Regions from separate parts of the Pseudomonas sp. D4-21 genome, predicted to be linked through region 3. Evidence: predicted binding sites of a transcription regulator. Region 3 holds the regulator's gene; each other region holds the start of a gene.

Region 1 (4,368 bases), 1.5 Mb from region 3:
CTGCGCCAGTTTTTCCAGTTCTTTGGCGGTGATCGCCAGGTTCGAAACCACTTCGCGCTGTTCGCTGTTGGCCATGGCAATACTCTGCAGGTTGCTGCTGAGCAGGGTCGCGGTGCTGCTTTGCTCCTGCGTAGCCGTAGTGATCGCGGCGAATTGCTGGCCGGCCGAGCGGCTTTGCTCATCGATACGCGCCAGGGCCGAGGCCACGTTGGCGTTACGCGACAAGCCTTCCTGCATGAGCAGGTTGCCCTTCTCCATGGTGCTGATGGCGTTGCCGGTTTCCTGCTGGATGCTGTTGATCATGCCGGAAATTTCGTCAGTGGCCTGGCGAGTGCGCGAGGCCAGGCTCCGAACCTCGTCAGCTACCACGGCAAAACCACGACCCTGCTCGCCCGCCCGTGCAGCTTCGATGGCGGCGTTCAACGCCAGCAGGTTGGTTTGCTCGGCGATCGAAGTGATCACACCGACAATGCCGCCGATCTCCTGGGAGCGCTGGCCCAGCGTGTTGATGACCGTTGCAGTGCTGTTCAAGGCGCCCGCGATCTGTTCCAGGGACGATGACGCTTCGTCCATCGAGGTACGGCCGATGCGAGTCTGTTGGGCATTGTCCTGGGCCAGGCGCTCGGTATTGCCCATGTTGTCGGCGATGTTCAGGGAGGTGGCGCTGAATTCTTCCACCGCCCCGGCCATGCTGGTGATCTCGCCGGACTGTTGCTCCATCCCTTCATAGGCGCCACTGGACAATCCGGAGAGAGCCTGGGCACGGCTGTTGACCTCTTGGGAGGCTTTGCGAATGTGCTCGACCATGGTCGACAAGGCTTGGCTCATCTGGTTGAACGCACGGGCCAGTTGGCCGATCTCGTCGTGGCTCGACACATTCAGACGCACGCTCAGGTCGCCGGCGCCCAAGGCTTCGGCCTGACGCACCAAGTCACCGAGGGGAGCCAGTTTGCTGCGCAACAGCCATACCGCCGCACCGACCGCCAGCAACATCGCCAGCAAACTGCCGATCGCCAGTTGCGTACCGACGTTCCAGGTCACTGCGTTGATCTCGGTTTTCGGCATGCTCGCCACGACCGACCAGGGCCCGCCCTCGAACGGCACGGCAACGCTATAGAACTCTTCCGCGGTGTCGTCCCAGAAAGCACCCTTGCCAGGCTTCTTGACCAACGCTGTGATGGCCGCGGTAGCACGGTCCAGTGCCTGCACACCGGCCGGCGGCACCAACCATTTGTTCTGCTCGTCCAATAACGCCAGCGAGCCGGTCTGTCCGATTCGGAAGCGCTTGAGGTTTTCGAACTGCGCATTCTGCGCATCGGTGTAATCGAATCCTACGTACAACACGGCAATGATCTTGCCGCTGCCATCACGCACAGGCGTGTACTGCGACATGTAGAAGCGCCCGAACAGCAACGCCCGGCCAATGTAGCTCTGGCCGCTGATCACCGGGCCGTAGGCCGGTCCGGCGCGGTCGAGCACAGTACCGATGGCGCGCGTACCGTCCTGTTTGCTGACGGATGTACTGACGCGGACAAAATCGTCGCCGCTGCGCACGAATACCGTGGCCACGCCGGCGGTCATCGTCTTGAAATCATCCACTTCCTTGAAATTGTTGTTCAACACTTCGCTGCCAAGGCTCAAGCCAGGCGTCTGAACGCCCGCCACCGTCACCGGCTGGTCCGGATGCACGCTCAAGCCGGCGCTGAAACGCTTTTCGAACAGACCCGCCAGCCGTTGGGTGCTTTCGCGCAACGTGCTGTGGAACGTGTTGAGCTGATCGGCCATCAGCCGCGCTTCGCTCGCGAGATGCTCTTCACGGGTAGAAAGGTTTGCAGCGTCAAGCGAACGCAAGGCAAAGACAGTACTGCCGGAGATCACGACCGCCAGTATCACGGCAAGGGCAAGGCCTAGCTGTGAGGCGATCCGGGCACGAGGTTGAGACATGACGGCTCCTGGCCGAGAGACTGGATCATCTTGATCACATCGCACGCTCGGCATCTGATTCGATGAGGTAGGTATTGGCCCTTTCTGAACGAAGGTTCTATGTTCACCTTCGGCCGTAACGCCGAATACTTGAGGGCTTTGGAAGGAATAATACCAAGTGGCTAGCACGGCGACTGCAATGTTTCAGCCCAGGCGCTTGACCTCAGGTAGTTGCATGGCCTTCACCTCGCTCTGGAGAAAGTCGCTGAGCCGGCGCAAACGTTCACCCCCGGGCCGGGTTTTCGGCCAGACCAGGTAATAATGCTCGCCGCTGGCGACAGCGGTTGGCCATGGCAGGCTCAAGCGCCCCTGGGCAACGTCCTCGGCCACCATCAACAAATCGCCCATGGATACGCCGTAGCCGCGCGCGGCCGCGATCATGCCCAGTTCCAGGGTATCGAACACCTGACCGCCCCTGAGCGAGACTTTGTCAGCCAAGCCCATGCGCTGCAGCCAATTGCGCCAGTCGCGGCGATCCGGAGTGGGATGCAATAGCTCGGCCTTGGCCAATCGCGCCACATCCCAGGGTTGGTCATTGAGCAGGTTCGGAGCGCCGACCGGTATCAACTCCTCGGGAAACAGCAGGCTGGCCTCCCAGTCCGCAGGGAAATGCCCATTGCCCAGCAGGACTGCGCAATCGAAGGGCTCGGTATTGAAATCCACCGAGTCGATGTCCATCCAGGCGCTTGTCAGCTGCACTTCGTTGCCCGGTTGCAGATGGCGAAAGCGGCTCAGGCGCGCCAGCAGCCAGCGCATGGTCAGGGTCGATGGCGCCTTCATCCGCAGGATGCCGTCTTCTCCGTGCAATGTGTGGCAAGCCCGCTCCAGCGCCATGAAGCCCTCCCGCACGCCCGGCAGCAGCAGGCGCGCCGACTCGGTCAGTTGCAGGTTACGCCCGCTGCGCTGGAACAGTCGACAGGCAAAGTGATCTTCGAGTGTGCGGATGTGCCGGCTGACGGCGCTCTGGGTGATCGACAGCTCCTCGGCGGCGCGGGTAAACGAGCTGTAGCGCGCCGCGGCTTCGAATGCCCGTAGCGCATAAAGCGGAGGAAGACGGCGTGACATCGCAAAAGCTCCATGGCGTGGTTTGCAAACCCTACCAGAAACCCATTCAGCATGAGTTTTAATCATGCCAGCGATCTTTTTTATCCTTTTGTGCAATCCGGCGGGAGGGCCGAGAATCTTCGTCTTACTGCCTTGCTGGAACATGGAGTGTGATGATCATGCGGCATCCTGTGCGTACCGAACTCTGGGCCATCCTGCGCCTGGCGGGACCGTTGATTGCTTCGCAGTTGGCGCACATGCTGATGGTGCTGACGGACACCCTGATGATGGCTCGCCTGAGCCCCGAAGCCCTGGCAGGCGGCGGGCTCGGGGCGGCGAGCTATTCATTCGTATCGATTTTCTGCATCGGCGTGATCGCGGCGGTGGGCACCCTGGTAGCGATCCGCCAGGGCGCGGGCGACATCGAAGGCGCCACCCGGCTGACCCAGGCCGGATTATGGCTGGCCTGGTTGATGGCGCTGGTGGCGGGCCTGCTGTTGTGGAATCTCAAGCCGGTGCTGTTGATGTTCGGCCAGACCGAAACCAACGTGCTCTCTGCCGGGCAATTTTTGCTGGCACTGCCGTTCGCCCTGCCCGGTTACCTGAGTTTCATGGCCCTGCGTGGCTTTACCAGCGCCATCGGGCGGGCCACGCCGGTGATGGTGATCAGCCTCGGCGGCACGGTGGCCAACTTCCTTCTCAACTATGCGCTCATCACCGGCATGTTCGGCCTGCCGAAGCTCGGCCTGATGGGGATCGGCCTGGTCACGGCCATCGTCGCCAACTGCATGGCCCTGGCGCTGGCCTGGCACATTCATCGGCACTCGGCCTACCGCGCTTATCCATTGCTTGCCGGCCTGTCGCGACCCAATCGCCAATACCTCAAGGAACTGTGGCGACTGGGCTTGCCGATTGGTGGTACTTACGCGGTGGAAGTCGGCCTGTTCGCATTCGCCGCCCTGTGCATGGGCACCATGGGCAGCACGCCGCTGGCGGCCCACCAGATCGCGCTGCAAATCGTCTCGGTGGCCTTCATGGTTCCGGCGGGCATGTCCTACGCCATCACCATGCGTATCGGCCAGCATTACGGTGCCGGGCAATTGCTCATGGCGCGCCTGGCCGGGAGGGTCGGGATTGGTTTTGGCGCGGCCGCCATGCTGGCGTTCGCCATGGTGTTCTGGCTGCTGCCGAATCAATTGATCGGCCTGTTCCTGGACCATGAGGACCCGGCGTTCCGCGCGGTCATCGACCTGGCGGTGAGCCTGTTGGCCGTGGCGGCGTGGTTCGAGCTGTTCGACGGCACACAAACCATTGCGATGGGTTGCATCCGCGGATTGAAAG
Region 2 (4,368 bases), 2.1 Mb from region 3:
TGCCGAGGTGGATCAACGCTGGTGCCTGGTTCATGCCACCCACGCCAATCCAAAGGAAGTCAGCCTGATGGCCAAGAGCCGGGCAATTGCCGGTCTGTGCCTGACCACGGAAGCCAATCTGGGTGACGGAATTTTTCCGGCCGTGGATTTCCTAGCCCAAGGCGGGCGGATGGGCATCGGCTCTGACAGCCATGTGTCGTTGAGCGTCGTGGAGGAATTACGCTGGCTGGAATACGGCCAGCGGCTGCGGGACCAGCGCCGCAACCGGTTGTACCGAACGGATCAGCCGATGGTCGGGCGTACCCTGTATGACGCCGCACTGGACGGTGGCGCCCAGGCGTTGGGCCAACCGATCGGCGCATTGGAAGTCGGCAAGCGCGCCGACTGGCTGGTGCTCGATGGCAATGATCCTTACCTGGCCACGGCGACCGGTGACGGCATTCTCAATCGTTGGCTGTTTGCGGGCGGCGATCGCCAGGTGCGCGATGTGATGGTCGGCGGAAAATGGCAGGTTCGCGACGGCCGTCATGCCGGCGAAGAAGAAAGCGCCCGAGCGTTTACCCGGGTGCTGCGCGAACTGCTGGGCTGACGACAATTCAATGTGGGAGCGAGCTTGCTCGCGATAGCGGATTTTCCATCAACATCTATGTTGACGGTAAAGGCCTCATCGCGAGCAAGCTCGCTCCCACAGGTGTTCTACTACATCAGTCCGAAGTCTTGGCCATCTGCCGGTCCGACGCACGCCAGACCAACCGCGTCGTGTCGTAGCCCTGCTGGCGCGCCTTGCTCAGCAGTTCTTCGCGCACATCGACATTGACCGTTGGCGTGCGCGACAGCAACCACATGTAACGCCGGCTCGGATCGCCAACGATGGCGGTCTTGTAGTCATCACTGACATACAAGACCCAATATTCTCCCTTCGCCACACCCGGCAGGATCCGCGAGAACCAGGTGTCGAATTCGACCCAGAGCTTGTCGGTCTTGCCTGGCACCTGCGGGTAAGCGGTGCCCCGGGCTTCTTCCCACTTCCAATCGGAAGTCAGGCAGCGGTTGAACACATCCACGTTGCCGTCGGGCTTGAGTGTGTAATGGGCTTCGGATTGCGCGCAGTTGCGCTGGAAATACATCGGTAGGCGGGCCAGCTCGTACCAGGTCCCTTGGTAACGCTTGAGATTGACACTGTTGACGGTCTTGGGCGCCAACGGGTCTACGCCAGAAGTGGCACAGCCGGCCAATACCAGGCCAGCCAAAAGCACAAAAACTAACCGCATCATTATTTTTTTCTCCCGTGGGCGCTTGGCCCCGGTTTACTTCAGGTTACTTCAGGCCTTGGCCGGAAAACATCAACACTTTGTCACCGGCGTACTGCACGCTGATAAAGCTTTTCTGGTCGCCCCAGGTGCAGCTGGACATGCCGAGCGCGCCCGAACAGTCAGTCGGCTTCCCCAGCAACGTCTCGACTTCGGCCTTGGGCATGCCCGCCGACAGCTTCGAGTAGTTTTCCTGGTTGACCTTGCTGCATGCGGTCAATACGACGCACATGAACAGCAGGGCGATAGATCGCAGCGACATGGTGTAACTCCTGGAGCGGAAGGGAGGTGGCAGGGTGCCAACCTGAACCTTAGAAGAGAAAACCCCTATCTGGTTCCCCGACGCCCCCAGTATTTATTGGTTGTTCCGAGGGTATTCGACGGGTGAAACAACCGAACGGTGACGCCGTCGTGCCTTTCGTCGGGATGAGTCCATCGACACCTGATGCGCCGGGCCTGCGGGCCGATAAAAAGTAACAGCGTAAATTCCTGTGTTATGGCAAATTGACGCCCCTTTTTGACCCGTCCCTCCGCGGTAGCGTTCTTAATGACCAGAAACATGAAATTTAGCCACAAAATCCTGTTGGCTGCCGCCCTTGTGGTGGCCGTCGCATTCGCCTGTTTCATCCTGTTCAACGATTACCGCCAACGACAAAGTCTGTATTCCAGCACCGAGACCTCCATGCAGGAGCTCGGCAGCCTGACCAGCCGCAATATCCAGACGTGGGTCGAAGGCCGGATCCAACTGCTGCAATCGCTGGCCCAGCAAATCGCCATCGATGGCAGCAGTGCCGACAGCCTGAAACGCGCGGTGGGCCTGCCTGCCTACACCGGCAATTTTCAGCTCAGCTATTTTGGCGGCACCGACGGCGTAATGTTTTCGGTGCCGGCCGGCAATCGCGCCGCCGACTACGACCCGCGCGCCCGTGGCTGGTACAAGGCCGCCAACAGCGCCCAACAGACCGTCGTCACCGAACCCTACATCGCCGCGTCTTCGGGCAAGCTTGTGATCACCGTTGCCACGCCGGTACAGCGCCAGAACCAGATGATCGGCGTGGCGGGGGCGGACATCGACCTGACCAGCGTCAGCGCCATCATCAACTCGCTGAACTTCGGCGGACATGGTCATGCGTTCATCGTCAGCGCCGATGGCAAGATCCTCGTCCACCCTGACAGCAAGCGCGTGCTCAAGACCCTCGCCGAGGCCTATCCCAACGGTGCGCCGCAAGTCAGCCCGGGCATGAAGGAAGTCGAGCTCGACGGCAAGACCCAGTTCATTTCCTTTACCCGAGTCGCCGGCGTACCCGGCGCCGACTGGTACGTGGCGCTGGTGCTCGACAAGAGCGCGGCGCTGGCGATGCTCAGCGAGTTCCGCACCTCGGCCCTGATTGCCATGGTCATTGCCGTGGTGTTCATCATCGCCCTGCTGAGCATGCTCATCCGTGTATTGATGCAACCGCTGCTGATCATGGGCCGCGCCATGCATGACATCGCCGAAGGCGAAGGCGACCTGACCCGCCGCCTGACCATCCACGGCCATGATGAATTCGGCGCGCTGGGCACTTCGTTCAACCGTTTCGTCGAGCGTATCCACGCTTCGATCCGCGAAGTGGCTTCCGCAACGGGCCAGGTCAATGAAGTCGCCCTGCGTGTCGTCAGCGCCTCCAATTCGTCGATGTACAACTCCGACCAGCAAGCCTCGCGCACCAGCAGCGTGGCCGCGGCCATCAACCAGCTTGGCGCCGCAGCCCAGGAAATTGCCCAGAATGCCGCCCTCGCCTCGCAGCACTCCAGCGAGGCCCGCAACCTGGCCGAAGATGGCCAGCAAGTGGTGGATAAAACCATCACGGCGATGCAACAGCTGTCAGCCAAGATCAGCGATTCTTGCGGCAACATCGAAACCCTGAACAGCAACACGGTGAACATCGGCCAGATTCTCGAAGTGATCACCAGCATTTCCCAGCAGACCAACCTGCTTGCCCTGAACGCCGCCATCGAAGCGGCCCGGGCCGGTGAAGCCGGTCGCGGCTTCGCGGTCGTCGCCGACGAAGTGCGCAACCTGGCCCACCGCACCCAGGATTCGGCGCAGCAAGTGCAGAAGATGATCGAAGAGTTGCAAGTCGGCGCGCGGGAAGCGGTGCTGACCATGACCGATAGCCAGCGCCAGAGCGAAAGCAGCGTCGGCATCGCCAACCAGGCCGGCGAACGACTGGGCAGCGTGACCCAGCGCATCGGCGAGATCGACGGCATGAACCAGTCCGTGGCCACCGCCACCGAAGAACAGACCGCCGTGGTGGAATCGATCAACGTCGACATCAATGAAATCAACACGCTGAACCAGGAAGGCGTGGAAAACCTGCAAGCCACCTTGCGGGCCTGTTCCGACCTGGAACAGCAGGCGGCGCGGTTGAAGCAGTTGGTGGGTAGTTTCCGGATCTAGTGCTCTCAAGGGCCCTTTCGCGAGCAAGCCCGCTCCCACAGTAGATCTTCAGCGGACGCGCTTTTTGCGCTCAAACAGAAACCCAATGTGGGAGCGAGCCTGCTCGCGATGGCAACAGCAGCCACGACGCAATTTAGAACCTGGACCCAGGCCTGCTCAAAAACTCCAGCTCATCCGCCGTGGATTCACGCCCCAACACCGCATTGCGATGGGGAAAACGTCCGAACCGGGCAATGATCTTCTGATGCCGTTCGGCATAATCCAGGTTGTCTTCGAACACCGCACGCTGCGCCTCGGGTTGCTCCCGGACCAGTTTGACGAACCGCGACACGGCTTCGTTCTGCACCGCGAGGTTTTCGCAATGTTCGAGGACGAGGTAGATGAAGACACGCTGGATTGGCCGCAGTTGCTGGTCGAAACCTGCCGTCAGGCCTTGGGCCACCAACGCTTGGGCACGCAAGTCGCCGGAAAAGCTTTTGGGCGTGTTGCGAAAGATCATACGCGGGAGCTGATCCAGTAGCAGCACCAGGGCCAGCCAACCTTCCGGGCGTTGCGCCCAATCGGTCAATCCGCCGGCCAGTGCTTGCTCGACCTGTTCGCCGAAGCGCTCTTGCGCCT
Region 3 (4,368 bases):
GCGATTCGAACTCATCGTCGGTAATTTCATCGCTGGCAGCGGCATCGGCGGCTGGCGCAGCGGGCGCGGCCGGAGCCTCGGCTTCGGCCTTGACGGCGTTCAGCGAGTCCAGCAGCGATTCGAATTCATGATCGGTGATGTCGCCCGATTCTTGCGCAACCGGTTCTTCGACCACAGGCTCGGCAACGGGCATGGCCTCGTCAGCCGACTGCGGCTCGGCCAGGCGCGACAGCGCGGCGAGCAGCTCGGGGGTGGCCGGGGTGATCGGCGAGCGCTCGCGCACTTCGCTGAACATGCTGTTGACCGCATCCAGGGCCTCGAGCACCACGTCCATCAGTTCCGAGTCGACGCGACGCTCACCCTTGCGCAGGATGTCGAACACGTTCTCGGCAATGTGGCAGCACTCCACCAGCTCATTAAGCTGGAGGAAGCCGGCGCCTCCTTTTACAGTGTGGAAACCGCGAAAAATTGCATTGAGCAGATCCGCATCATCAGGTCGGCTTTCCAGCTCGACCAGCTGTTCGGATAGTTGCTCTAGAATCTCGCCGGCCTCAACCAGGAAATCCTGAAGGATCTCTTCATCGGCGCCGAAGCTCATTAATGGCTGCTCCTAAAATAGGGCTAAAACTTAGAATCCAAGGCTGGACAGCAAATCGTCCACATCGTCCTGACCGGACACAACGTCTTCTCTTTTATCGGCATGAATCTGCGGACCTTCACCCTGAGAGAGATGTTTTTGTGGATCTTTTTCAGCGAGCATCGCTTCACGGTCGTGTTCGATGCCGGCAAAGCGGTCGACCTGGCTTGCCATCAACACCAGTTTGAGCAAATTGCTTTCCACTTCGGTGACCAGTTGGGTCACACGCTTGATCACCTGGCCGGTCAGGTCCTGGTAGTCCTGGGCCAGCAGAATGTCGTTGAGGTTGCTGGCCACGGCGCGATTCTCGGCGCTGCTGCGCGCCAGGAAACCGTCAACCCGACGGGCCAGCTCCCGGAACTCCTCGGCGCCCACTTCGCGACGCATGAACCGTCCCCAATCGGTGCTCAACGCCTGGGCTTCCTCGCTCAGGCCGTTGACCAGGGGCGTTGCGCTTTCCACCAGGTCCATGGTGCGGTTCGCTGCGGCTTCGGTCAGCTTGACCACATAACCCAGGCGCTCGGTGGCGTCGGTGATCTGCGAGACTTCCTCGGCCTGCGGCATGTTCGGATCGATCTGGAAATTGACGATCGCGCTGTGCAGTTCACGGGTGAGCTTGCCGACTTCCTGGTACAGACCGCGATCACGGGTCTGGTTGAGCTCATGAATCATTTGAACCGCATCGCCGAAGCGGCCCTTTTCAAGGCTGTCTACCAGTTCGCGGGCATGTTTTTTCAGGGTCGATTCGAAATCGCCCATTGAAGATTCGTTGTCCATAGCTCCCCCGTGGCGCCGTTAACCGATGCGTTCGAAGATTTTTTCGATCTTCTCTTTCAACGCCTGGGCCGTGAAGGGTTTGACCACATAGCCGTTCACACCGGCCTGGGCCGCTTCGATGATCTGCTCGCGCTTGGCTTCGGCAGTGACCATCAGCACCGGGAGGTGCTTGAGTTTTTCGTCGGCGCGCACGTGGCGCAGCAAGTCGATACCGGTCATGCCAGGCATGTTCCAGTCAGTCACCAGAAAGTCGATGCTCCCGCTGTTGAGGACCGGAATGGCGGTTGTGCCATCGTCGGCCTCGACCGTGTTGGTGAACCCGAGGTCACGCAACAGGTTTTTTATGATCCGCCGCATCGTTGAGAAGTCATCAACGATGAGGATTTTCATGTTCTTGTCCAATTCGACCTCCAAGCAGTCTTAAACGCGCCCAGCACCTGGACGCGCCATTTCAATCAATCCGGCACAACACTCGACAACGGTATGGAGCACAACGGATGGAGACTGGCCCGGCATACGCCATGCCAGCCCCGCTCGCAGCGTCCCCACACTGCTCGTCAGCGCGCTCGCCACTCCCCCAAACGCCCCCGCAAGCGGGCCGCGCACTGGCTATGTAACTGGCTGACCCGCGATTCGCTGACCCCCAGGACCTCACCGATTTCCTTGAGGTTCAGCTCTTCGTCGTAGTACAGCGCCAAGACCAGTCGCTCACGCTCCGGCAAATTGGCAATCGCATCCGCCAGGGCGCTCTGGAAACGTTCATCTTCCAGGTCGCGCGACGGCTCCATGTGAGCACTCGCGCCGTCCTCGTGCAGCCCTTCGTGTTCGCCGTCCTGCAACAGGTCGTCGAAACTGAACAGGCGACTGCCCAAGGTATCGTTCAAAATCCCGTAATAATCATCGAGACTCAACTGGAGTTCGGCCGCAACTTCGTGATCTTTAGCGTCTCGCCCGGTTTTCGCTTCAATCGCACGAATCGCGTCGCTGACCATGCGGGTGTTGCGATGCACCGAACGCGGCGCCCAGTCGCCCTTGCGGACCTCATCGAGCATCGCCCCGCGGATACGGATACCGGCGTATGTCTCGAAACTGGCGCCCTTGCTCGCGTCGTATTTATTCGACACTTCGAGCAGGCCGATCATGCCCGCCTGGATCAAGTCCTCGACCTGGACACTGGCCGGCAAACGCGCCAGCAAGTGGTAGGCGATGCGCTTGACCAGTGGCGCGTAACGCTCGATCAATTCGTACTGGGCGTCCCGTGCCGATTTTTTGTAGAGATGGTTGTAACCGCTGGCTGTCATAACACGGGCCCTGCTGTTTGTTGCACGAGACGCTCGACGAAAAATTCCAGATGCCCACGTGGGTTGGCCGGCAGCGGCCAGGTGTCGACCTTCTGGGCGATCGCCTTGAACGCCAGGGCGCATTTGGAACGAGGAAAAGCTTCATAAACGGCACGTTGCTTCTGGACAGCCTTGCGTACGCTTTCGTCGTAAGGCACTGCGCCGACGTATTGCAGGGCGACGTCCAGGAAGCGATCCGTGACCTTGGTCAACTTGGCGAACAGGTTGCGTCCTTCCTGTGGGCTTTGGGCCATGTTGGCCAGGACGCGAAAGCGGTTCATGCCATAGTCGCGGTTAAGCAGTTTGATCAGCGCGTAGGCGTCGGTGATCGACGTCGGTTCGTCGCAGACCACCAGCAACACTTCCTGGGCGGCGCGCACGAAACTGACCACCGAGTCACCAATACCGGCAGCCGTGTCAATCACCAGCACATCGAGGTTGTCACCGATGTCGCTGAAGGCCTGGATCAGGCCGGCGTGCTGCGCCGGGGTCAGGTGAACCATGCTCTGGGTGCCGGAGGCGGCCGGCACGATGCGAATCCCGCCGGGGCCTTGCAACAGCACGTCGCGCAATTCACAGCGCCCTTCGATCACGTCCGCCAGCGTGCGCTTGGGTGTGAGCCCCAGCAGCACGTCGACGTTCGCCAGGCCCAGGTCGGCGTCCAGCAGCATGACCCGTCGGCCAAGCTCTGCCAGAGCCAGGGACAAGTTCACTGACACGTTAGTCTTCCCGACGCCACCTTTGCCGCCGGTCACCGCGATCACCTGTACGGGATGCATGCTGCCCATGTTCGTTCTTTACCTTGTCTTACTTAGACGGAGGCCACATTACTGGCTGCGCGTTCACATACGGAACAATGCATGGCAGACCATCGATGTAGGTACAAAAAATATTCATGAATACCTCAGCCAACCTGCTTGGTCGGGCTGTGGTAGATATCAGCGAACATGTCAGCCATGGCTTCTTCGCTGGGTTCTTCCTGCATTTGCACACTCACGGCACGACTGACCAGTTGATGACGGCGCGGCAGATGCAAATCATCCGGGATCCGCGGCCCGTCGGTCAGGTAGGCCACCGGTAGTTCATGACCGATCGCCAGGCTCAACACCTCGCCCAGGCTTGCCGTTTCGTCCAGCTTAGTCAGGATGCAGCCGGCCAGCCCGCAGCGTTTGTAACTGTGGTATGCGGCGGTTAGAACCTGTTTCTGGCTGGTGGTTGCCAACACGAGATAATTTTTTGACTTGATGCCACGCCCGGCCAGGCTTTCCAGCTGCATGCGCAGGGCCGGATCGCTGGCTTGCAGGCCGGCGGTGTCGATCAGTACGACGCGCTTGCGCATCAGCGGTTCCAGCGCCTGGGCCAGGGATTGGCCCGGATCCACATGGGTCACCGACACATTGAGGATCCGGCCCAAGGTCTTGAGTTGCTCCTGGGCACCGATGCGGAAACTGTCCATGCTCACCAGGGCGATACTCTGGGCGCCGTACTTGAGTACATAACGGGCCGCGAGCTTGGCCAGAGTGGTGGTCTTGCCCATGCCGGCCGGGCCGACCATGGCGATTACTCCGCCCTCTTCCAGTGGCTCGACTTCCGGCGTGGCGATCATCCGCGCCA

Evidence for each region. The regulator FliA, encoded in region 3, starts transcription of late flagellar genes. The targets are predictions, from matches to a motif close to CTAAAGTTTNNNNNNNNNNNGCCGNTAA.
Region 1: J3Q04_RS24625 (methyl-accepting chemotaxis protein) is a predicted target of FliA. The motif match lies at 2,051-2,078, and genes of this name have one in related genera.
Region 2: J3Q04_RS02015 (methyl-accepting chemotaxis protein) is a predicted target of FliA. The motif match lies at 1,753-1,780, and genes of this name have one in related genera.

The regions. Positions count from the first base shown of each region.
Region 1 covers NZ_CP071664.1:5,426,258-5,430,625, forward strand. The annotation lists gene J3Q04_RS24625 (methyl-accepting chemotaxis protein) at 1-1,944, opposite strand, end outside; gene J3Q04_RS24630 (LysR substrate-binding domain-containing protein) at 2,128-3,048, opposite strand; gene J3Q04_RS24635 (NorM family multidrug efflux MATE transporter) at 3,201-4,368, shown strand, end outside.
Region 2 covers NZ_CP071664.1:437,381-441,748, reverse strand. The annotation lists gene J3Q04_RS02030 (formimidoylglutamate deiminase) at 1-589, shown strand, start outside; gene J3Q04_RS02025 (lipocalin family protein) at 705-1,274, opposite strand; gene J3Q04_RS02020 (hypothetical protein) at 1,318-1,572, opposite strand; gene J3Q04_RS02015 (methyl-accepting chemotaxis protein) at 1,858-3,750, shown strand; gene J3Q04_RS02010 (DUF924 family protein) at 3,884-4,368, opposite strand, start outside.
Region 3 covers NZ_CP071664.1:3,949,744-3,954,111, forward strand. The annotation lists gene J3Q04_RS17575 (chemotaxis protein CheA) at 1-598, opposite strand, end outside; gene J3Q04_RS17580 (protein phosphatase CheZ) at 629-1,414, opposite strand; gene J3Q04_RS17585 (chemotaxis response regulator CheY) at 1,433-1,804, opposite strand; gene fliA (RNA polymerase sigma factor FliA) at 1,972-2,715, opposite strand; gene fleN (flagellar synthesis regulator FleN) at 2,712-3,542, opposite strand; gene flhF (flagellar biosynthesis protein FlhF) at 3,659-4,368, opposite strand, start outside.